2 regions of the Serratia sp. NA_112.1 genome follow, and region 1 is predicted to be linked to the other one. Evidence: predicted binding sites of a transcription regulator. Region 1 holds the regulator's gene; the other holds the start of a gene.
What was found. The regulator CRP, encoded in region 1, controls carbon source genes, mostly activating them, when cyclic AMP is high. The targets are predictions, from matches to a motif close to ATGTGANNNNNNTCACAT.
Positions count from the first base shown of each region.

Region 1 (10,725 bases):
ACCATGGACGCCGTCAGTTGCCTGCCCGGCCTGACCGCAATGATTGGCGATTTCCCCTGGGTACAATGCGGTGAAGGCGATCCCGAGTTTCGCGCCTCTTCAGTCACCATTGACAACCATCAGGCGGCGATGGCCGGCGTGCGTTATTTAGTTGCACGGGGCCGACGACGTATTGCCCTGATCAACAGCGACATGCGTTATCTCTACTCGCAGCAGCGAGAGCAAGGTTATCGACAGGCGCTGGCCGAAGCCGGGTTCGACTATTGTCAGGTGGAATACGTCGAGGGGCTGGAATATGCCGCCGGTGCGTTGGCCATGGGTCGCCTGCTGGATACCGAGCCGCGGCCGGATGCGGTATTCACCATCTCCGACGTGATCGCCGGTGGAGCGATGAGCACCCTGCACCAACAGGAATTGCGCATTCCCGAAGATGTCGCGGTAATGGGCTTTGACGGCGTGCCATTCGGTGCCGTCACCACGCCACCGCTAACCACCGTCGAACAACCGATGCACCAGTTCGGCGTGCGCAGCGTGCAGTTACTGCTGGAAAAAATCAAAAATCCGCAACAACCGCCGCGCAATGAAATGCTTAAGTGGCGGCTGGTTGAGCGTGGCTCAGCCTGATTACAGGCTCAATTCCCCACGCAAAAACGTGTGCGCATAGCCACCAATCAAGGTGCGATCGCCCTTCAGCTCACAGAACAACTCTCCACCGCGCGCCGAAATCTGCAGTGCGTGCAACTGATGGCGACCAAGACGTGCGCTCCAGTATGGCATCAGCGTGCAGTGTGCGGATCCGGTCACCGGGTCTTCGCCGCCGTCGAGGGTAAAATAGCGCGAGACAAAATCCGCCGCCTCACCCGGAGCGCTGACAATCACTGCCCGGCCGACCAAGGCAATCAGTGCCGGGATATCCGGCTGCAATGCCCTGACCTGCGCTTCGTTTTCCAACACTACCAACAGCGCATTGGCCTGCCACACTTCCTGCGGATGAGCGCCCAGCAGCGCCGCCAACCCTTCAGGTTCCACAACCTTCTGCGGTGGCCGGGACGGGAAATCCAGGACCATGCGTTCGCCATCTTCGGCGTCGCGTTTGACGTACAGGTCGCCGCTCGCCGAGCGGAAACGAATATCCTGCAGCGCCGGGTTCACCACGCTGAACATCACGTGTGCCGCCGCCAGCGTGCCGTGACCGCACAAATCGACTTCTCGCTGGGGCGTGAACCAACGGATGGCCGACATATCGCCATCGTCCCAGACAAAACTGGTTTCCGGCAGGTTCAGTTCATTGGCGATGGCCTGCATCTCCGCAGCCGACAAAGGCTGTTTTAGCAGGCAGACGCCGGCCGGATTGCCACGAAACCCTTGACCGGTGAAGGCCGCAATATGGAAGTAATTCTCCACCATTCACAATTCCTCAATGCCAGATGAGTAACACACAGGCCGCGGTGAGCAACCCCATAGAAACGTTAAAAATGATCCAGGCCTTTTTGCTGCGCAGCAGGCGGCCAATCACCGTGCCAAATCCCAGCCAAATCACGCCGGCAATGATGTTCACCACGAATATGCCCAGTGAGATCGCCAGAATAGAGGAGTTGTATTGAGCACCAGCCAGGCTGAAGCTGGCCACCGCCCCCAGCGCCATCAACCAGGCCTTGGGATTAAGGAACTGTAGCAGCCAACCCTGGTACAGCCGTATCGGTTTGGGCGGTGCCACGTCGGTTTCAAGTTTTTCATAAGCGGCGGTAGCCACTTTCCATGCCAGCCACAGCAGATACAGGCTTCCGAGAATTTTCAGCACCAGATGCAGCGCCGGATAAACCAGAATCAAGCTGCCGACGCCGAACGCCACCAACAGCAAAATGCTTTGCATGCCGAGCATGATGCCAATCATCAGCAACAGTGAACGCATAAAGCCGAAGTTGGCACCGGAAGTGGTCAGTAACATATTGTTGGGGCCAGGTGTGATCGCGGCAACCCACAGAAAACCTAACATCGAAAGAAATAAACTCGCATCCATCAGGCGGGCGCTCCTCACCCAGGTCATTTTTTGCAGTATTATTGTTAACTCAGGGTAGTGAAGCTATCAGCGCACTAATCATCCCACAAGAGTGGCCAATAAGAATTTAATTCAAGCTATGCATGAATCCTTTCGCCCGTTGAGCGGGGCCAGTAATCCCCATCTGCAAACGCTGCTACCACGGCTGGTGCGTCGCCACGTGCAGTTGAAACCCCACTGGCAACGGCTGGAACTGCCCGACGGTGACTTTGTCGATCTCGCCTGGAGCGAAGATCCGGCTCAGGCCGGCGGCAAGCCGCGCGTGGTGCTGTTCCATGGCCTGGAAGGCAGTTTCTACAGCCCCTATGCCCATGGTCAACTCAACGCCTGGCGTGAAAAGGGCTGGCTCGGGGTGGTAATGCATTTTCGCGGTTGCAGTGGCGTGCCGAACCGCAAGCAACGCATCTATCATTCCGGTGAAACGGAAGATGCGCGCTTCTTCCTCCAGTGGCTGCGTACTACCTACGGAGAAGCCCCCACCGCTGCCGTTGGCGTCTCACTCGGCGGCAATATGCTGGCCTGTTATCTGGCACAGCAGGGCGCCGACAGTCTGCTGCAGGCGGCGGTGGTGGTTTCTGCGCCATTGATGCTGGAACCTTGCTCATGGCGGATGGATCAAGGCTTCTCGCGGGTTTATCAGCACTACCTGCTCGGCCAGTTGAAACAAAACGCCACCCGTAAACTGCTGCACTATCCTGATACCCTGCCGCTCAAGCTGCCGCAGCTCAAGGCATTGCGTCGGATCCGCGACTTTGATGATGCGATTACCTCGCGCATCCATGGCTTTAGCGATGCCACCGATTATTACCGCCGTTGCAGCGCCCTGCCACTGCTGCCGTCGATCCAAACGCCGCTGTTGATCATCCATGCCAAGGACGATCCTTTTATGACCGACGAAGTGATCCCCGAAACCGCCACGCTGCCGCACAACATTGAATATCAGTTGACCGAGTTTGGCGGCCACGTCGGTTTTGTCGGCGGTACATTGAAAAAACCCCATATGTGGCTGGAATACCGTATTCCATCCTGGCTTGCCCCTTACCTGGAAACAATCAAGTGATCATCCCCTGGAAAGAACTGGAAACCGAGACCCTCAATAGCCTGATTGAATCCTTTGTGCTGCGCGAAGGGACCGACTACGGTGAGCATGAACGTTCCCTGGAACATAAAGTGGAAGACGTGCGCCGCCAATTGAAAAACGGCGAGGTGCTACTGGTATGGTCAGAACTGCATGAGACCATCAACATCATGCCGCGCGGGCAGTTCCGTGCCGGGCAAGAAGAAATTTAGTGACTGTCGGTTCTATGACTGACGGAAAAAATCAGGTAACAATGAGGGATTGCAAACCAACGCGCGGAATTTTGCCCTTGGCGAAAAGGTGTCAAACAGACCAAAAATTTTAACTGACGCCTGCGCATTAAACACGGAGTGACCCATCACCATGTCCGCCAAACATCCCGTTATCGCAGTGACCGGCTCCAGCGGTGCCGGCACCACCACCACCAGCGTGGCGTTCCGTAAAATCTTTCAGCAGTTGAACATCCGCGCCGCGGAGCTGGAAGGTGACAGTTTCCACCGCTATACCCGGCCGGAAATGGACGCGGCGATCCGCAAAGCGCGCGATCTTGGCCGTCATATCAGCTATTTCGGCCCCGAAGCGAACGATTTTGGCCTGCTGCAACAAAGCTTTAGCGAGTACGGTACCAACGGCACCGGTCGTTCACGCAAGTATCTGCACACCTACGATGAAGCGGTGCCCTATAACCAGGTACCGGGGACCTTTACCCCGTGGGAAGCCTTACCGGCACCGACCGACGTGCTGTTTTATGAAGGGCTGCACGGCGGCGTAGTGACCGAACACAACGACGTGGCCAAGCATGTCGACTTGCTGGTCGGCGTGGTGCCTATTGTTAACCTGGAATGGATCCAAAAGTTAATTCGCGATACCGGCGAGCGTGGCCACTCCCGTGAAGCGGTGATGGATTCAGTGGTGCGTTCGATGGAAGACTACATCAACTACATCACACCGCAGTTTTCGCGCACCCATATCAACTTCCAGCGGGTGCCGACGGTAGATACCTCCAACCCGTTCGCCGCCAAGGCGATCCCCTCGCTGGACGAGAGCTTTGTGGTGATCCACTTCCGCGGCCTGGATCAGATCGATTTCCCTTATCTGCTGGCGATGCTGCAGGGATCTTTTATCTCGCATATCAATACGCTGGTGGTGCCGGGCGGCAAAATGGGATTGGCAATGGAGTTGATTATGGCGCCGCTGGTGCAGCAACTGCTGGAAGGCAAAAAAATCGGCTAACTTACCGGAGCGCGGCAACGGACCGCGCCCCTTTATCTATCAGGACACCGCGCGGATCTCAAAACTGTGGGTCACGCTGGCGGCCTTGCTCAGCATCAATGACACCGAACAGTACTTCTCGGCGGAAAGATTCACCGCGCGCTCAACAATTTTGTCACTTAAATCTTTACCGGTGACGATGAAATGCAGGTTGATATGGGTAAACAACCGTGGCGCTTCTTCGCGCCTTTCAGAGGTCAGCTTCACCTCGCAATCACGCACGTCGTTGCGTCCTTTTTGCAGGATCGACACCACATCTATCGCGCTGCATCCTCCCACCGACATCAGCACCATTTCCATCGGACTGGGCGCTTTATCGCCGGCGTTGCCGTCCATCAATACCTGATGGCCAGACGCGGATTCGCCCAGAAACGTCAACCCTTCCACCCACTTAACTCTTGCCTGCATGCTGGTCACTCCGGTTAATTTCTTAAAATCAGACTACGCTTTCGCATAGAAACTGGCAACGGAACCTGATGCTAATCATGCTGAAGCGAGACAACACAAGACACCCGCCTCACTCTGTGCTACAAACAGAGCCGCAATAAATCTTTCCGGGACACTGATTTCAGGGAAACTCCCAGGGAAAGGCTCCTTTACCGGTATGTTAACAGAATGTAGCTTGCAGCTCTCCCGGCAAGTTAATATGCTAGAGCGACAGCGTATATTTATGACACGCCTCAAAACCTGCTGCCAGCTACCATTAAAACAACGGCGACAGCACGTTTTACAGGGAACTCTGACCCCTGTGACACAAGGCAGCGATAACAACAGAGGATAACAGCGAATGGTTCTCGGCAAACCGCAAACAGACCCTACTCTCGAATGGTTCCTGTCTCATTGCCATATCCACAAATATCCATCCAAAAGTACGCTGATTCACCAAGGTGAAAAAGCCGAAACGCTTTACTACATCGTCAAAGGCTCCGTCGCGGTGCTGATTAAGGATGAAGAAGGTAAAGAGATGATCCTGTCCTACCTTAACCAGGGGGATTTCATCGGCGAGCTTGGATTATTTGAAGAAGGTCAGGAGCGTAGCGCCTGGGTTAGGGCGAAAACCGCCTGTGAAGTGGCTGAAATTTCCTACAAGAAATTCCGCCAGTTGATTCAGGTTAACCCGGACATCCTGATGCGCCTGTCAGCTCAGATGGCAAACCGTCTGCAGATCACCTCTGAGAAAGTGGGTAACCTTGCTTTCCTGGACGTTACAGGCCGCATCGCGCAAACCCTGCTGAACCTGGCGAAACAGCCTGATGCCATGACCCACCCGGATGGTATGCAGATTAAAATTACCCGTCAGGAAATTGGCCAGATCGTCGGTTGCTCACGTGAAACCGTTGGTCGTATTCTGAAAATGCTGGAAGATCAAAACCTGATCTCCGCCCACGGCAAAACTATTGTCGTTTACGGCACCCGTTAATCACTGAAAAAACGGCGCGATAATTCGCGCCGTTTTTTTATGCCCCTAGTCATCATGTGGCGCCGACTGATTTATCATCCGGAAGTTAATTACGCACTACGACAAACGCTGGTGCTGTGCCTGCCGGTTCTGCTCGGGCTGTTGATCGGCCAACTACAATACGGCCTGCTATTTTCCCTGGTTCCCGCCTGCTGCAACATCGCCGGGCTGGACACGCCTCATAAACGCTTCTTTAAACGCCTGATCGTCGGCGGTTCACTGTTTGCATTCAGCAGTTTGTTGCTGCAGCAAGCTCTGTTGTGGCAGTTGCCGCTGCCGATACTGATGCTCGGCCTGGCGCTGCTGCTCGGTGTCAACGGTGAAATAAGCCCGCTACACGCCCGTCTGCTGCCTGCTGCGCTAGTTGCCGCCATCTTCTCCCTCAGCATGGCCGGTACGGTGCCGCTTTGGCACGCGCCGGTGTTATATATCGTGGGCACGGCCTGGTACGGCCTGTTTACCTGGTTCTGGTTCAAGCTGTGGAAAGAACAGCCGATGCGCGAGTCGCTTAATCAGCTCTATCTGGAACTGGCGGACTACTTCGAAGCCAAATATTCGCTGTTGACCCAGCACACCGACCCGCAGACCGCATTACCTCCCCTGCTGGTGCGCCAGCAAAAGGTCATGGATCTGATCACCTTGCTGTATCAACAACTTAATTTTCTCCCCCATGCCAGCAATCTCGAACAAAAGCGCCTGCAACGCACCTTCCAGGTCGCGCTGGATTTGCAGGAACACATCACCGTCAGCCTGCACCTGCCGGAAGAGGTGCAAAAACTGGTAGAACAGAGCCAGGCCGAAGCCATTATCCGCCGCAATGCGCAGGTAATTGCCAATCGGCTGCGCACGGTGGCGCACGATATTCTCTACCACCAACATTCGCAACGCTTCAATATGGGCAATGAACTGACAGCATTGGAAAAAGTGGCGGCACAGCACCCGGAGAATCCGGTTGGGCAGTTCTGCTACTACCACTTCAGCCGCATCGCCCGCCTGCTGCGTACCCAGCATCCACTCTACCGGCGTGACCTGATGGCCAATCAAAACCGCCTGCCGTTTTGGCCGGCGCTGGTCAGTTATCTGTCGTTCAAATCCAATGCCATGCGTAATGCGGCACGATTAGGCGTCACGCTGGCGGCAGGCAGCAGCCTCGGGATGATGTTCAACCTGCCGAAACCCTACTGGATCCTGCTCACTATCATGCTGGTAAGCCAGAACGGCTACAATGCCACCCGGGTGCGCATCCAGCACCGTGCGCTCGGTACTCTGGCCGGACTCGTCATCGCCGCCGGTCTGCTGCAATTACAACTGCCCGAAGCCGAGACCCTGAGCGTGATGCTGGTGATTACGCTGCTGGCCTATCTGGTTTCACGTAAAAACTACGGATTGGCGGTTATTGGTTTTACGGTGACGGCGGTCTACACCCTGCAACTGCTGGCCCTCAACGGCACACATTTCCTGGTGCCGCGGCTGATCGACACGCTGATCGGCTGCGTGCTGGTGTTCGGCAGTACCATCTGGCTGTGGCCACAGTGGCAAAGCGGATTACTGCGCAAGAATGCCCATCAGGCGCTGGAAAACGATCAGCAGGCATTACGTCTGTTGCTGGAAGAGCAAGAGCCAGATCCCAGTGCACTGGCCTACGCACGTATGCAGGTCAATCAGGCGCACAATGCGTTATTCACCTCGCTGAATCAGGCCATGCAGGAGCCGGGGTTTGAATCGAACTATCTGGCGGATATGCGCCTGTGGGTGACGCACAGCCAGTTTATTGTCGAGCATCTGAATGCAATGACTATCCTGGCGCGCGAGCACTATATGCTGACGCCAAAGCTGGCGGAGGAGTATCTGCAATCTTGCGAGATTGCGCTGCAAAGCTGCCAGCAACGGCTGGAGTACGACGGGCCGAGCAGTGGCAACAGCATTATGCAGCCGCCGGATTTGCACCCTGAGATGCCGGTGACCGAAATGGAGCGCCACCTGCGGCGCATTCTTTCGCACCTGAGCGTCATGCATACCATCTCGTCATTAGCCTGGAGCCAACGCCCACACCACGGCATCTGGCTGAAACGCAAACTGCGCGATGAATAAGGGCGCCACACGGCGCCCGGTTAACCATGCAGCAAATAGCAAATTAAGCGTTAATCACGTCCTGCACCGCCAGCTCAAACAGCGCCATACCCTGGTCGATGTCTTGGGTTTCCACCACCAGCGAAGGGGCAAAGCGGATCACATTTGGCCCGGCATTGAGGATCATCAGCCCACGAGCGGCAGCTGCGGTCAGGAAATCGCGCGCTTTGCCGTGGTATTGCGGTGTTAATTCAGCGCCAATCAGCAGGCCCATGCCGCGAATATCGCTGAAAACACCGTACTTCTCGCCAATTTTCTTTAACGCCTGCACGTATAACCCATGACGCAACTCAATGCCGCTCAGCACTTCCGGCGTATTGATCACGTCCAACGCCGCTTCCGCCACAGCACAGGCCAGCGGATTACCGCCGTAAGTGGTGCCGTGGGCACCGACCTGCATCACCGAGGCGATCTCTTCGGTGGTCAGCATGGCACTGACCGGGAAACCGCCGCCAAGCGCTTTGGCCGTGGTGAGAATGTCCGGCGCCACACCATAATGCATATAGGCAAACAGCTTGCCGCTGCGCCCCATGCCGCTTTGCACTTCGTCGAACACCAGCAGCGCCTGGTGCTTGTCGCACAGTTCGCGTACTCCCTTGAGGAATTCGGCGTTAACCGGGGTAATGCCCCCTTCCCCCTGGATCGGTTCCATCACCACCGCACAGGTGTGGTCGTCCATCACTGCTTTCACCGCCGCCAGGTCGTTGAAGGGGACGTGCACGATGTCAGCCGGTTTTGGCCCAAAACCATCCGAATACTTGGCCTGCCCACCCACCGAGACGGTGAATAGCGTGCGACCGTGGAAAGCATTATAAAACGCGATGATTTTGGTTTTATACGGACTGTGGCGGGTAATGGCGTAATGACGAGCCAGCTTGAAGGCCGCTTCGTTGGCTTCTGCGCCGGAGTTGGCGAAAAACACCCGGTCGGCAAAGGTGACGTTGATCAACTTGGTGGCCAGACGCAGCGCCGGCTCGTTAGTAAAAACGTTGCTGGTATGCCACAGGGTTTCGCCCTGCTGTTTCAGCGCCTCGACCAAAGCCGGGTGACAGTGCCCTAACGCCGTCACCGCAATGCCGCCTGAGAAATCGATATACTCTTTCCCCTGCTGGTCCCACACGCGGCTGCCTTTGCCCCTGACCGGAACAAACTGCGCGGGTGCATAAACAGGCAGGATAACCTGGTCAAAGGTACTGCGGTTAACTGCGGATTTTTCGGTCATTATGGGGCCCACCCTGAATTTGACTCAGTCTTTTGGTTGCGATCAAGTGAGAATATAATCACAAAATATGCATAAAAAACCAATAAAGGGCAAACGCAAATCGTCTTCGCAGTTAAAAAAAACTTAACCAATTAACTTTTAAGGAAATTATCCAACAGCTGGTGGCCCTGCTCGCTAAGGATGCTCTCCGGGTGGAACTGTACCCCTTCCAGCGCCAGTTGGCGGTGACGGATCCCCATAATTTCATCGTGTACGCCGTCGCGCTCGCTCCAGGCCGTCACTTCAAAACAGTCCGGCAAAGTAGCGGCCTCAAGCACCAGCGAGTGGTAGCGGGTCACGGTCAACGGATTGTTCAGCCCGTGAAAAATACCGCTGTCGAAATGCCGGATCGCCGAGGTTTTACCGTGCATTACCTCACGGGCACGCACTACCTTAGCGCCAAAGGCCTGCCCCAGTGCCTGGTGCCCCAGGCAAACGCCAAGGATCGGCAGCTTGCCGGCGAAATACCGAATAGCTGCCAGCGAGATGCCGGCTTCGTTTGGGGTGCAAGGGCCAGGGGAGATAACCAAATGCTGCGGGGCCAGCCTTTCGATATCGGCCAGTTGCAGTTCATCGTTACGCTTCACCAGCACTTCGGCACCTAATTGGCAGAAGTACTGGTAAAGGTTATAGGTAAAAGAATCGTAGTTATCGATTAGCAGCAGCATAGGGGTTCCAACAAACAGCATAGTAAGGGGCTCGCCCCGATTGACACCGGTGCATTATACAACGCCCCTGCAATACTGCCGCCAGCGATAATTTCAGCTTACTTTTTGCGACCGCCCATAATCGACCCCAGCACCCCACGCAGGATCTGGCGGCCAAGGTCGCGCGCCATGCTCTTGGCGGCGGTCTGGACGATACCGTCACGCTTGCCACCGCGCGGGCCGGTGGAACCAAACAGGATATCGTTCAGACCGCCCATCAAGCCACCGCCCGCCTGCTGCTGCGCCTGTGGTTGCTGCGCCGGCTGACCCGGTTGCGGCGTGCCGACGGTAGCAAAACCTGACGAAGATAACTTCTCATAAGCGGATTCTCGGTCAATCATGTCCTCGTAGCGGCCATACAGCGGCGACTTGTTGATCGCACTGTTCAGCCCTTCGGCCCCCAGCATGCCCATTTTGGATTCCGGTGCGATCACCATCGCTCGCTCCACCACATTTGGCCGCCCTTTCTCATCCAGGAACGACACCAGCGCCTCGCCTACGCCCAGTTCGGTGATCGCCGTTTCGGCGTCGAAGGCCGGATTGGCACGCATGGTTTGTGCCGCCGCCTTCACCGCCTTCTGGTCGCGAGGAGTAAAAGCACGCAACGCATGCTGTACGCGGTTGCCTAGCTGACCCAGCACGCTGTCCGGAATATCCAGCGGGTTCTGGGTCACAAAGTAGATGCCGACGCCTTTGGAGCGGATCAGGCGTACCACCTGCTCGATTTTAGTCAGCAATGCCGCCGGCGCATCATTGAAC
Region 1 covers NZ_JBQZFO010000018.1:15,574-26,298, reverse strand. Annotated here, with positions in the region: gene ACUTQ5_RS21275 (LacI family DNA-binding transcriptional regulator) at 1-624, shown strand, start outside; gene ACUTQ5_RS21270 (PhzF family phenazine biosynthesis protein) at 625-1,407, opposite strand; gene ACUTQ5_RS21265 (LysE family translocator) at 1,418-2,020, opposite strand; gene ACUTQ5_RS21260 (hydrolase) at 2,139-3,119, shown strand; gene ACUTQ5_RS21255 (YheU family protein) at 3,116-3,349, shown strand; gene ACUTQ5_RS21250 (phosphoribulokinase) at 3,501-4,370, shown strand; gene ACUTQ5_RS21245 (OsmC family protein) at 4,410-4,817, opposite strand; gene crp (cAMP-activated global transcriptional regulator CRP) at 5,197-5,829, shown strand; gene ACUTQ5_RS21235 (YccS/YhfK family putative transporter) at 5,884-7,959, shown strand; gene argD (bifunctional acetylornithine/succinyldiaminopimelate transaminase) at 8,003-9,220, opposite strand; gene ACUTQ5_RS21225 (aminodeoxychorismate synthase component II) at 9,352-9,927, opposite strand; gene ACUTQ5_RS21220 (helicase HerA-like domain-containing protein) at 10,026-10,725, opposite strand, start outside.

Region 2 (10,725 bases), on a different contig from region 1:
CGTGGTTCAGTTCTTCACGCATCGCCATCAGCAGTTCGGCGTCTTCGTATTCGTGACGTGAGATCACCCCCAGCCCATACATCAGCTTCAGGCGTACCGACAGCTCACCCAATGGACCGGCGCCGGACAATAGCGGTTCGACGGCATACTTCACCGCATAGTCATCTTTGCGGAACACCTGCACCACCAGAACGTTCAGCGCTTCCGCCAGCAGCTCTACCGCCGCGATCAGAAAACTGCGCACCGTCTTGCCTGCGTTCAGCCGTTCCAGAACCTTATTTTCAAATGCCTGTGCTTCTTCCATCGTCGCTTTTCGAATGGCGTGGGAGGGGTATGCTGTATTGGCCACTAATTTAATACCATAGGCGTTATTGTCGCAGCCAGTTTGCGGGCGGACAGCGCGCAGAATCCGGAGCGTACACGTAGTACGTGAGGAATTCGAGCTCTGCCCAACCGTAAAATGGCAAGTAAAATAGCCTATTGGCGCTGCATGGCGTTATACACAGCAATGGCCTGTTCTACAACCTCACTTTCCGCCGGCAGGCCGGAAATTTGCGCCAGCGCCGCTTTTGGCCCCAGTTTGGCCAGCAGTTCCACCAGCTCTTTGGCCTGCGGATCCTGCTCGCTGCGGTAGCTCATGGCGGCGGCAATACCCTGGATCAGATTGTCATGCGGCAGACCGTATTCCAGCGTGCCGAGCAGCGGCTTGATCAGGCGATCGCCAGCGCTCAGCTTACGCAGTGGCTGACGGCCCACACGCTCCACGTCATCGTGCAGATAGGGGTTTTCAAAGCGGCTGAGGATTTTTTCAATGTAAGCGGCATGCTTGGCGGCGTCAAAACCGTAGCGTTTGATCAGCACTGCACCGCTCTCTTCCATCGCACCTTTCACCACACGGCGGATCGCCGGGTCGAGAATGGCATCGCGGATGGTCAGCAGGCCGGCCTGTTGGCCAAGATAAGCGGTAATCGCATGGCCGGTATTGAGCGTGAACAACTTACGCTCAACAAACGCCATCAGGTTATCGGTCAGCTCCATGCCGGCGATTGCCGGTGGCTGGCCCTTGAACTGGGTTTGATCGACAATCCACTCGCTGAAGGTTTCAACCGTCACTTCCAGCGGATCGCTGCTGCCCGCTTCCGTCGGCGGTACAATGCGGTCAACCGCCGAATCAACGAAGCCAACATGCTGTTCGACCCATGCCTGATCTTCCTGCGGCAACACATCGAACACGTGCTGCTTTAACTGGCTGGTGCCACGCACCATGTTCTCGCAGGCGATGATGTTCAGCGGTTGGCTGTTGCCTTGCTGACGACGTTTGATTAACCCTTTGGCGATAGTCCCAGCAATCTTAGCCAGGATCTGTGGGCCCACGGCGGTGGTCACGACATCCGCTTCGGCGATCAGCGCAACCGCCTCTTCACTGCCGCTATTCACTGCGCTGACATTGTTGACCTGCTCGACCCGGGCCTGCTCACCGACCACGTTGACCTGGTAGCTTTTACGGCTGCTGAGCAGGTCCAGCACCGTCTGGTTAACGTCGGCAAAGGTCAGTTCGGCCTGCGCGTCCGCCAGTAGCTTGCCGATAAAACCACGGCCAATATTCCCCGCACCGAAATGTAATGCTTTCATATTCCTACCTTTCTAATGTCGAAGGGTGCAGCAAGCTGCACCCCTTAAAATGATTCCGTTATCCGCGTTTTTTGCCGCCCAGCAGATCCAGCACTTCCTGCACATTGGTGGTATGCGCCAGTCGTTCGATGACGCCCTCGTCATCCAACGCGTTGGTCAGGCTGGTGATCACCTGGATATGTTCGTTATTGCGTGCGGCAATACCGATGACCAGCCGAGCTACCTCGTCCTCTTCATCACCGAAACGTACGCCCTGCGGGTATTGGCAGAACACCACGCCGGTGCGCAGTACCCGGTCTTTGGCTTCGATGGTGCCGTGCGGCACGGCGATCGACTCGCCCAGATAGGTGGAGGTCAGTTTTTCGCGCTCCAGCATTGCAGGAACGTATTCCGGCTCGACGTAGCCGCCCTTGACCAGTTGCTCACCGGCAAAGCGGATCGCCTGTTCCTTGTCGCTGGCCTGCAGGTTAAGGAACACGTTACTTTCGCTGAGTCTGAACAGGTTTTGCTCGCTCGCTTCAAAGCTATCGTCAAGCCGGCTGATGACTTTCTGTTGGTTATCGGTGGTTTTGTTGGCCGCCACCAGACGCTCGGTCAGATCGCTGTACAGCTTGCTGTCGAGGAAGTTGGTCAGCGAGATATGCTGAGCCTGTGGCGCATGGCGCATCGCTCGTTCGGTCAGATCGCGGTGAGTAATCACCAGATCAACATCGTCCGGCAGGCTATTGATGGCGCTGTTGGTCACCGAGATATTTTTCAGCCCGGCATCCGCCACTTTTTTGCGCAGCACCCCGGCCCCCATCGCACTGGAACCCATGCCGGCATCGCAGGCAACGATGATTTTACGTACCGTGGTCAGGTCGCCATCGACCGCTGCATGAGCCGCCGCGCCGCCTTTAGACTGCGACTTCATTTCTTGCATACGGCGAGTGGCATCGATCAGGCCGTCCTCTTCTTTCACTTTTGAGGTCTTCAGCAGGAAGCTGGCGACCACGAATGACACCACAAATGCCGCACCGATAGCCGCCAGGTTGGCGAAATAAGCGCCCTTCGGCGTCATCGCCAGCACCGCCAGAATCGAACCCGGTGAAGCCGGTGAAACCAAACCGCCATTCAACAGGGTCAAGGTGAATACCCCGGTCATGCCACCCAGGATCACCGCCAACAGCAGGCGTGGGTTCATCAGCACGTACGGGAAGTAGATTTCGTGGATACCACCGAAGAAGTGGATGATCGCCGCACCACCGGCAGACTGCTTGGCACTGCCGCGGCCAAAGAACATGTAGGCCATCAGCACGCCCAAACCCGGGCCTGGGTTGGCTTCGATCAGGAAGAAGATGGATTTGCCGGTTTCTGTCGCCTGCTGAATGCCCAGCGGTGAGAAGATGCCGTGGTTAATCGCGTTATTCAGGAACAGGATTTTCGCCGGTTCCACGAAGATGGACGCCAGCGGCAACAGGTTGTTGGTCACCATGATATTTACACCGGCAGCCAGGATATGCGACAACCCTTCTACCAGCGGACCAATCGCCATAAACGACAGAATGGCCAGCAGCATACCGATAATGCCAGCGGAGAAGTTGTTCACCAACATCTCAAAACCGCTTTTGATCTTGCCGTCTACCCAGCGGTCAAAATGCTTGATCGCCCAGCCGCCCAGCGGACCGGCAATCATCGCACCGAGGAACATTGGCATGTCGGCACCGACAATCACACCCATGGTAGTGATCGCACCGACCACGCCGCCGCGCTCGCCCCCCACCAAGCGGCCACCGGTGAAACCGATCAGCAGCGGCAGCAGGTAAGTGATCATTGGGCCAACCAACTTGGCTAAGGTTTCGTTCGGCAGCCAACCGGTAGGAATGAATAGCGCGGTGATGATACCCCAGGCGATAAATGCGCCAATGTTGGGCATCACCATGTTGCTTAAGAAGCGGCCAAAGTTCTGAACTTTGACTTTGATGTCTGGTGAAAACATAAAACACACCCCTATTGTTACGCGCTGACAATAGAGCGCGTGATTATTGTTGTTACGATCCAGCTGTGTTGTGGCTGTACGCGAAATGGACTCTATCACGCTGTTTTTACTGTGCGAACTTCACGAGTTTTTTGTGATTCAGATCACCAATACCACCCCACTCAATGGGCACTTATAGTGATCTGAATCACATTTAATCGGTGTAGAAAAAATACAACGAGCAAGATTCGCCCTGAAATCCCAATAAAATGCGATTATGAACACGTTTTTACATTGCGTGTTTGTTTTTAAATTGTGACATTAATCACAATTTATTTATTGATGGTTACCGAATCCTGGTCTGGAGGTGTTCTTCCCTGTGAGCATTCATCCCGTCGGGAAATAGCAGTGCGATGAATGAAAGAAAACTACATATCGGAAAAAGATGATTGATTGAAGTGTAGTACAGAAGCGACGCGCAAGAAGTGAGCAAGTGATTGGAAAGACTGGGCGGGAATTCTTGGAACAGAAAGGCAGAAGCCGAGATACCAGCCTCTGCCTTTCTACTATTACTGGGTGACGCTTGAGACGGTTTTCTGTGCGTTCAGTAAATCCTGCTGCTTGGCGACCAGATTCGACATCATGGTGTTGTACTGCGTTGCCTGCTGGGAAGTACGCAATTGCACGCCGTTATTGTTAAAGCTCACCTGATTACCCTGTGTACGCAGGAAATCCCCAACCTGCACCAGATCCTGAACGAAACTGGCGGTAGCTGGAATAACCGGCATCAACGCATTGGCCGGCCCGGTGACAATTTTGTCGTAGGCCTGGTTATACACGGCTTTCAGATCGTCAGGTTGCTTCAGCGCTGCCCGGGCGGTATCCGCCTGCGACTTGGCCGACTGGATCTGCTGCCCCAGTAGGTTCAGCGCCCCAACGGATTGCTGCAGCGAATCGCGCTTGCTCATGTAGTCCTGTGCGGTGCGGATCTGGTTAATTTGATCCAGCGCCGGCGTCAGGCTGGCATCCAGTGATTTGGACAACTGCTGTGAAAAACCGACCAAAATAGCGTAATCACCAGCATAGTTGCCGAACTTCTGTTTCTGATCTTCGCTCAGCGTCGGGATTTTCGCGCCGCTGCGCATCACCGTGTTCTGTATGTAATCTATAAACGCCTTGCGTTGTTCCGGCTCTTTATCGCCGCAAGCAGTCAGCTGCATGACCACCAACAATGCCAATACCGGGGCCAACCAACGCGCGAAATTTCTGCTCTGGATCCCTACCGCCATGTGACATAACTCCTGTTATAAACCTGCTTTTTCATCGGACTCCGTCCCTTTTGCTGCACTCCCTGCACCTATAAGAATAGATCAACTGAGTGCGATCCGATACGCGATTCACCTTTCGGGGCTTATTCTTCGGTGAAAGGGAAGTAATAGCGATACCTGAAACCAGGTCGAACATGATTTGAGAGCGAAGAAATCAAGCCCTACCCCCCAATTCAGCCCCCAAGTCAGTGAGCTATTGGCAGCGTTAAAAGGAACAGGTTTGACACAAAACCGCCCACTGCGCCGACAGCAATAGAAAAGGCGCCCGCAGGCGCCTTTTCACAGCAGAACCGCTTATTGCAGCACGGAGATATCCGCCACCTGCAAGAACAGCTCACGCAGCTTACTCAGCAGCGTCAGACGGTTCACACGCACCGCTTCGTCTTCTGCCATTACCATGACGTTGTCGAAGAACGCATCGACCGGCTCACGCAGGTCAGCCAGCTCCACCAACGCATCCTGATAGTTGCCTGCCGCAAAATACGGCTCCAGCTTATCGCGCAGCACCACCAGATGGGTCGCCAGTTGAATCTCAGCCGCTTCTTTCAATACCGAGGCATGGACGCGGTCATTGAGCGTATCGGTAGATTTGGCCAGGATATTGGAAACGCGTTTATTGGCCGCAGCCAGTGCAGCTGCCGCTTCCAGGGTACGGAAGTGGGTCACCGCTTTAACGCGCGCATCGAAGTCCGCCGGTTTGGTCGGACGACGAGCCAACACCGCCTGAATGGTGTCTACCGCGTGGCCTTCTTCCTGATACCAGGCGCGGAAACGGCCCAGCATGAACTCGACCACTTCATCGACAACTTTGGCGTTGGTCAGCTTGCTGCCGTAAAGGCGCACGGCCTCTTCGGTCAGGGTCAGCAGATCCAGCGTCAGGTTTTTCTCGACGATGATACGCAGCACCCCCAATGCAGCACGGCGCAGTGCGAACGGATCCTTATCGCCTTTCGGATGTTGCCCGATGCCGAAAATGCCGGCCAGGGTGTCCATCTTGTCGGCAATCGCCAACGAACAGGCCACCAGCGACTCCGGCAGTGCATCACCGGCAAAGCGCGGCTGGTACTGTTCGTTCAGCGCAACCGCCACGTCTTCAGCTTCGCCGTCATGACGCGCGTAGTGCATGCCCATCACGCCCTGGGTGTCGGTGAATTCGAAGACCATGTTGGTCATCAGATCGCACTTCGACAGCAGGCCCGCACGGGTGGCGTGGTTAACGTCGGCACCAATCTGGCCGGCAACCCAGCCCGCCAGCGCCTGAATACGATCGGTCTTGTCGCGCAGGGTGCCCAGTTGCTGTTGGAACAGCACGGTTTCCAGACGCGGCAGGTTATCTTCCAGACGTTTTTTGCGGTCGGTGTTGAAAAAGAACTCGGCATCGGCCAAACGCGGACGCACTACCTTCTCATTACCGGAGATAATCTGCTGCGGATCTTTGGATTCGATGTTGGCCACGAAGATAAAGTTCGGCAGCAGTTTGCCCACGGCGTCATACACCGGGAAATACTTCTGGTCGCCCTTCATGGTGTACACCAGCGCTTCCGCCGGCACCGCCAGGAATTTATCTTCGAATTTGGCGGTCAACACCACCGGCCATTCAACCAGCGAGGCCACTTCTTCCAGCAGGCTTTCGCTCAGATCGGCCTTGCCGCCAATGGTCGAAGCAGCCAGCTCGGCGTCACGCTTGATCATCGCCTTACGGGTTTCGTAATCGGCGATCACCTTACCGCGCTCCTGCAGGATCTGCGGATATTGGTCGGCATTGTCGATAGTGAATTCCGCTTCACCCATAAAACGGTGGCCGCGAACCGTACGCGCGGAATCGATGCCCAGCACGGTACCTGGGATCAGTTCCGCACCCAGCAGCATCGTCACGGTGTGCACCGGACGCACGAACTGCACGTCGGAATCGCCCCAACGCATCAGTTTCGGGATCGGCAGTTTGGCCAGTGAATTGCTGACCATGCCTGCCAGCAGCGCTTGCGCGGACTGACCTTTAACATGGGCGCGGTACAGCAGCCATTCGCCTTTGTCGGTCGCCAGGCGTTCGGCCTGATCGACGGTAATGCCGCAGCCGCGTGCCCAGCCTTCGGCCGCCTTGCTTGGCTTGCCTTCGGCGTCAAACGCCTGGGCAATAGCCGGGCCGCGTTTTTCGACTTCGCGATCGGCCTGTGCAGCGCTTAAATTAGCCACTTTCAGCGCCAGACGGCGCGGCGCGGCAAACCAGCTCACTTCGCCGTGCTCGAGGTTAGCGCTATCGAGCTCAGCGGTAAAATTCGCGGCAAAGGATTCTGCCAGTGAACGAAGAGCCTTCGGCGGCAGCTCTTCCGTGCCGATTTCCACCAGGAAAGTCTGTTGAGTCATGGCTGCCTCTTAGCTCTTGTTCTTTTTGCACATTGGGAAGCCCAGCGCTTCGCGAGAAGCGTAGTAGGCCTCGGCAACAGCTTTGGTCAGCGTGCGGATACGCAGAATATAACGTTGACGCTCGGTCACCGAGATCGCCTTGCGCGCATCCAACAGGTTGAAGGTGTGGCCAGCCTTCAGAATACGTTCATAAGCCGGCAGCGGCAGTGGTTTCTCCAGCGCCAGCAGTGACTGGGCTTCTTTCTCGTACTGCTCAAAGCAGGAGAACAGGAAGTCCACGTCAGCGTATTCGAAGTTGTAAGTGGACTGCTCCACTTCGTTCTGATGGAACACATCGCCGTAGGTGGTTACACCCAGCGGGCCGTCGCTCCATACCAGATCGTAAACGCTGTCCACGCCCTGGATGTACATCGCCAGGCGCTCAAGGCCGTAAGTGATCTCGCCGGTCACCGGTTTGCATTCCATGCCGCCGACCTGCTGGAAGTAAGTGAACTGCGTCACTTCCATGCCGTTCAGCCACACTTCCCAGCCCAGGCCCCAGGCGCCGAGCGTCGGGTTTTCCCAGTTATCTTCTACGAAGCGGATGTCGTGAATGGTCGGATCCAGACCCAGCTCTTTCAACGAGCCCAGGTACAGTTCCTGAATGTTGTCCGGCGATGGTTTAATCACCACCTGGAATTGATAATAATGTTGCAGACGGTTTGGGTTTTCACCGTAGCGGCCGTCGGTCGGACGGCGGGACGGCTGCACGTAGGCGGTAGCCATTGGCTCCGGTCCCAGTGCGCGCAGGCACGTCATCGGGTGTGAGGTTCCCGCGCCGACTTCCATGTCCAATGGTTGAACGATGGTGCAGCCCTGGCGCGCCCAATAGTCCTGCAGTGTCAGGATCAGGCCCTGGAAGGTCTTGGTATCAAACTTTTGCATGTTGAATTCGCACGCGATACAAGTGGATTTAAATGGGATGCGCCAGTATACCCGTTGACCGTAAGATATACAGCCCGAATCCGGCAACAAGTGTGAATCATCAAAGAAGCGTGGCGTTTTTACGCACTGAAATGGGGCAAATGCGTCCGAATGGTACTGTTTCACCGTTCTGTTCGGCGGCCGCATCGCCGATGCGCTACTGAGACGCTTCGGCAATCTGCGGCTGGCCCGCAACCTGTTTGCGGCGGTAACGCTGCTGCTGACCGCCACCTGCTTCCTGTTGATCCCCTTTATGAGCACGCCCACCGAAATCATTTTGCTGATGACGTTGGGAAACGCGCTGAATGCGCTGGTGAATAATGTGTATTGGTCGGTGGTGATCGACGTCACACCCAAGGCTTCAGTAGGCACCTACAGCGGTATGACGCTGGCGATAGCCAATATTGCCTCAATCACTGCACCTATGCTGAGCTGTTGGTTGGCGCAGCACCACGGCTATGGCGCGATGTTCTTCGCCACCGCCGTGGTGTCCTTCTGCAGCATGCTGTGCATGACCCTGCTACAGCCGGAAAGAAAGATGGGAGCCGACAGCTCGCCGCACCACCGAGGTATTCAGCACGCAGCGCAGCGATAACAACAAAACCATGAGGCAAGGATGCCGTCAGGTTAGCGTCTGTCGAATTAAGTTAACTTCTGTACCTGCAGACAAGAACATTTCTATTATTCACAGAATTGATAACATACCGACAATAATCGTGCTTAAAAAGACATCCTCATGTGAAACATTCCAAGAGATAATCCGCAAACAAAAATGTGATTGTTAAAATAACAATCATCACACAAAAGAAACACTTTATTATAGAAACCAATCATCAATTATTTACCTCACAGGCTAAAAATTTACTTGCCGACTTGACTCTGGTAGGATTGTCTACCGCACCCCAGCATTGTCGCAAGACGAAATTAAATTTAAAATTCGATTATGGAAGATGTAGAAATGATAGAAATCTTTGATGTGGATTACAATCTACTGTCGGATAACCGTTCTAAAGAATTATTCTCTTTAAGAAAGAAGACATTTAAAGACCGTCTCAACTGGATTGTTAATTGCGAAAACAATATGGAATTTGACGAGTATGATAACAATCATACTACGTACCTTTTTGGTATGTATGAAAATATGGTAGTCTGCAGTCTGCGATTTATAGAAACAAAATACAATAATATGATTACTGGCACGTTTAAATCCTATTTTAATAAAATAGAACTTCCTGAAGGTAACTTTGTTGAGGCCAGTAGGCTTTTTATCGATAAAGGACGTGTGCAGGCGATGAAATTACAAAATGAACCGATCAGTTCACTACTGTTTTTATCTATGATCAATTATGCAAGAAATTATGATTACCAAGGGATTTATGCAATTATCAGCCATTCCATGCTGATTATCTTCCAAAGATCCGGTTGGGAAATTACAGTAGTCGAGCAAGGGCAATCAGAGAAAAACCAGCGAATTTACCTGATTTACATGCCGGTTGACGATCGCAACCAGCAGATATTGGTCGATCGCATCAACTTGGCCCACCCTGGCTTAACCCCGGACCGCGATGCCTGGCCATTAACCTTCCGTGTCAGGAAGCACGGGTCTGATCAGCTGTAGTTCAACGCCTAGCCTGATAGCATGCTTGGCGTTGGTAACGCCTAATTTTTTGACGGCATTACCAATATGATATTTTATTGTGGTGAGCTTGATCCCCAGGATGAGCGCAATCTCCTGATAGGATTTACCCATGCTTGCCCAGTAAATTATCTCATTCTCTCGCTTCGAGAATATTCCTTTATTGTTCATTTTGTCAAAGTAGGTAGGGCTATTAATTTCCTTGTAAAATGCAGTAAGCTTATCATGAGTAGTAATTAGCAGCATTTGAAGTTTGTCTTGGTTGGCTATTATTCTTTCTTCTATATTATAGTCGCAATGTTTATCAATCATAATAGAAAGCACCACCAAATTATGATTATGATCGTGCAGCACAAATGTATAGCCATTAACTACATTGTAATTCTTAGCCATATCAAAAATTCTTGGCAATTTTAACCCTGGATCAATCATTATATTTTCATCCCAGGAGAACGGAGTAATACGGCGCGAAGCAGTAATAAGAACCGGGTCGATAAATTGATAGTTATTTTCTGTATAAAATTCAAACCATTCAGTTCCGTTGGAAATAATCGCAAAGTTCGCCGGGTTTCTTTTATTCATTATTGCATAAGCGTACTTCACGTTACTATACTCGCTAAGTTTACCTTCCAAATCATTTTTTATGGTGGTGTTGATGGTTTCATCATTGAAGAATGAATTTGACACTGAACCCTCTCCTTAAAAAATAAAAATCCTTAGCTAATAAAAATTATAACATAAAAATTGCTGGCGGCATAACTGATAAAAAGTCAGGTTAAACTATTAAAATAGACAACCAAAACCATCTATACAATATAAATAATCACGGATTGGAATTTATTTAT
Region 2 covers NZ_JBQZFO010000013.1:77,735-88,459, reverse strand. Annotated here, with positions in the region: gene ACUTQ5_RS19880 (MltR family transcriptional regulator) at 1-304, opposite strand, end outside; gene ACUTQ5_RS19875 (mannitol-1-phosphate 5-dehydrogenase) at 478-1,632, opposite strand; gene ACUTQ5_RS19870 (PTS mannitol transporter subunit IICBA) at 1,691-3,610, opposite strand; gene ACUTQ5_RS19865 (DUF3053 domain-containing protein) at 4,159-4,878, opposite strand; gene glyS (glycine--tRNA ligase subunit beta) at 5,212-7,281, opposite strand; gene glyQ (glycine--tRNA ligase subunit alpha) at 7,291-8,205, opposite strand; partial or broken gene ACUTQ5_RS19850 (MFS transporter) at 8,363-8,839, shown strand; gene ACUTQ5_RS19845 (acyl-homoserine-lactone synthase) at 9,203-9,862, shown strand; gene ACUTQ5_RS19840 (LuxR family transcriptional regulator) at 9,821-10,567, opposite strand.
Region 2: a site for CRP is predicted at 3,786-3,803, ahead of ACUTQ5_RS19870 (PTS mannitol transporter subunit IICBA). Genes of this name have one in related genera too.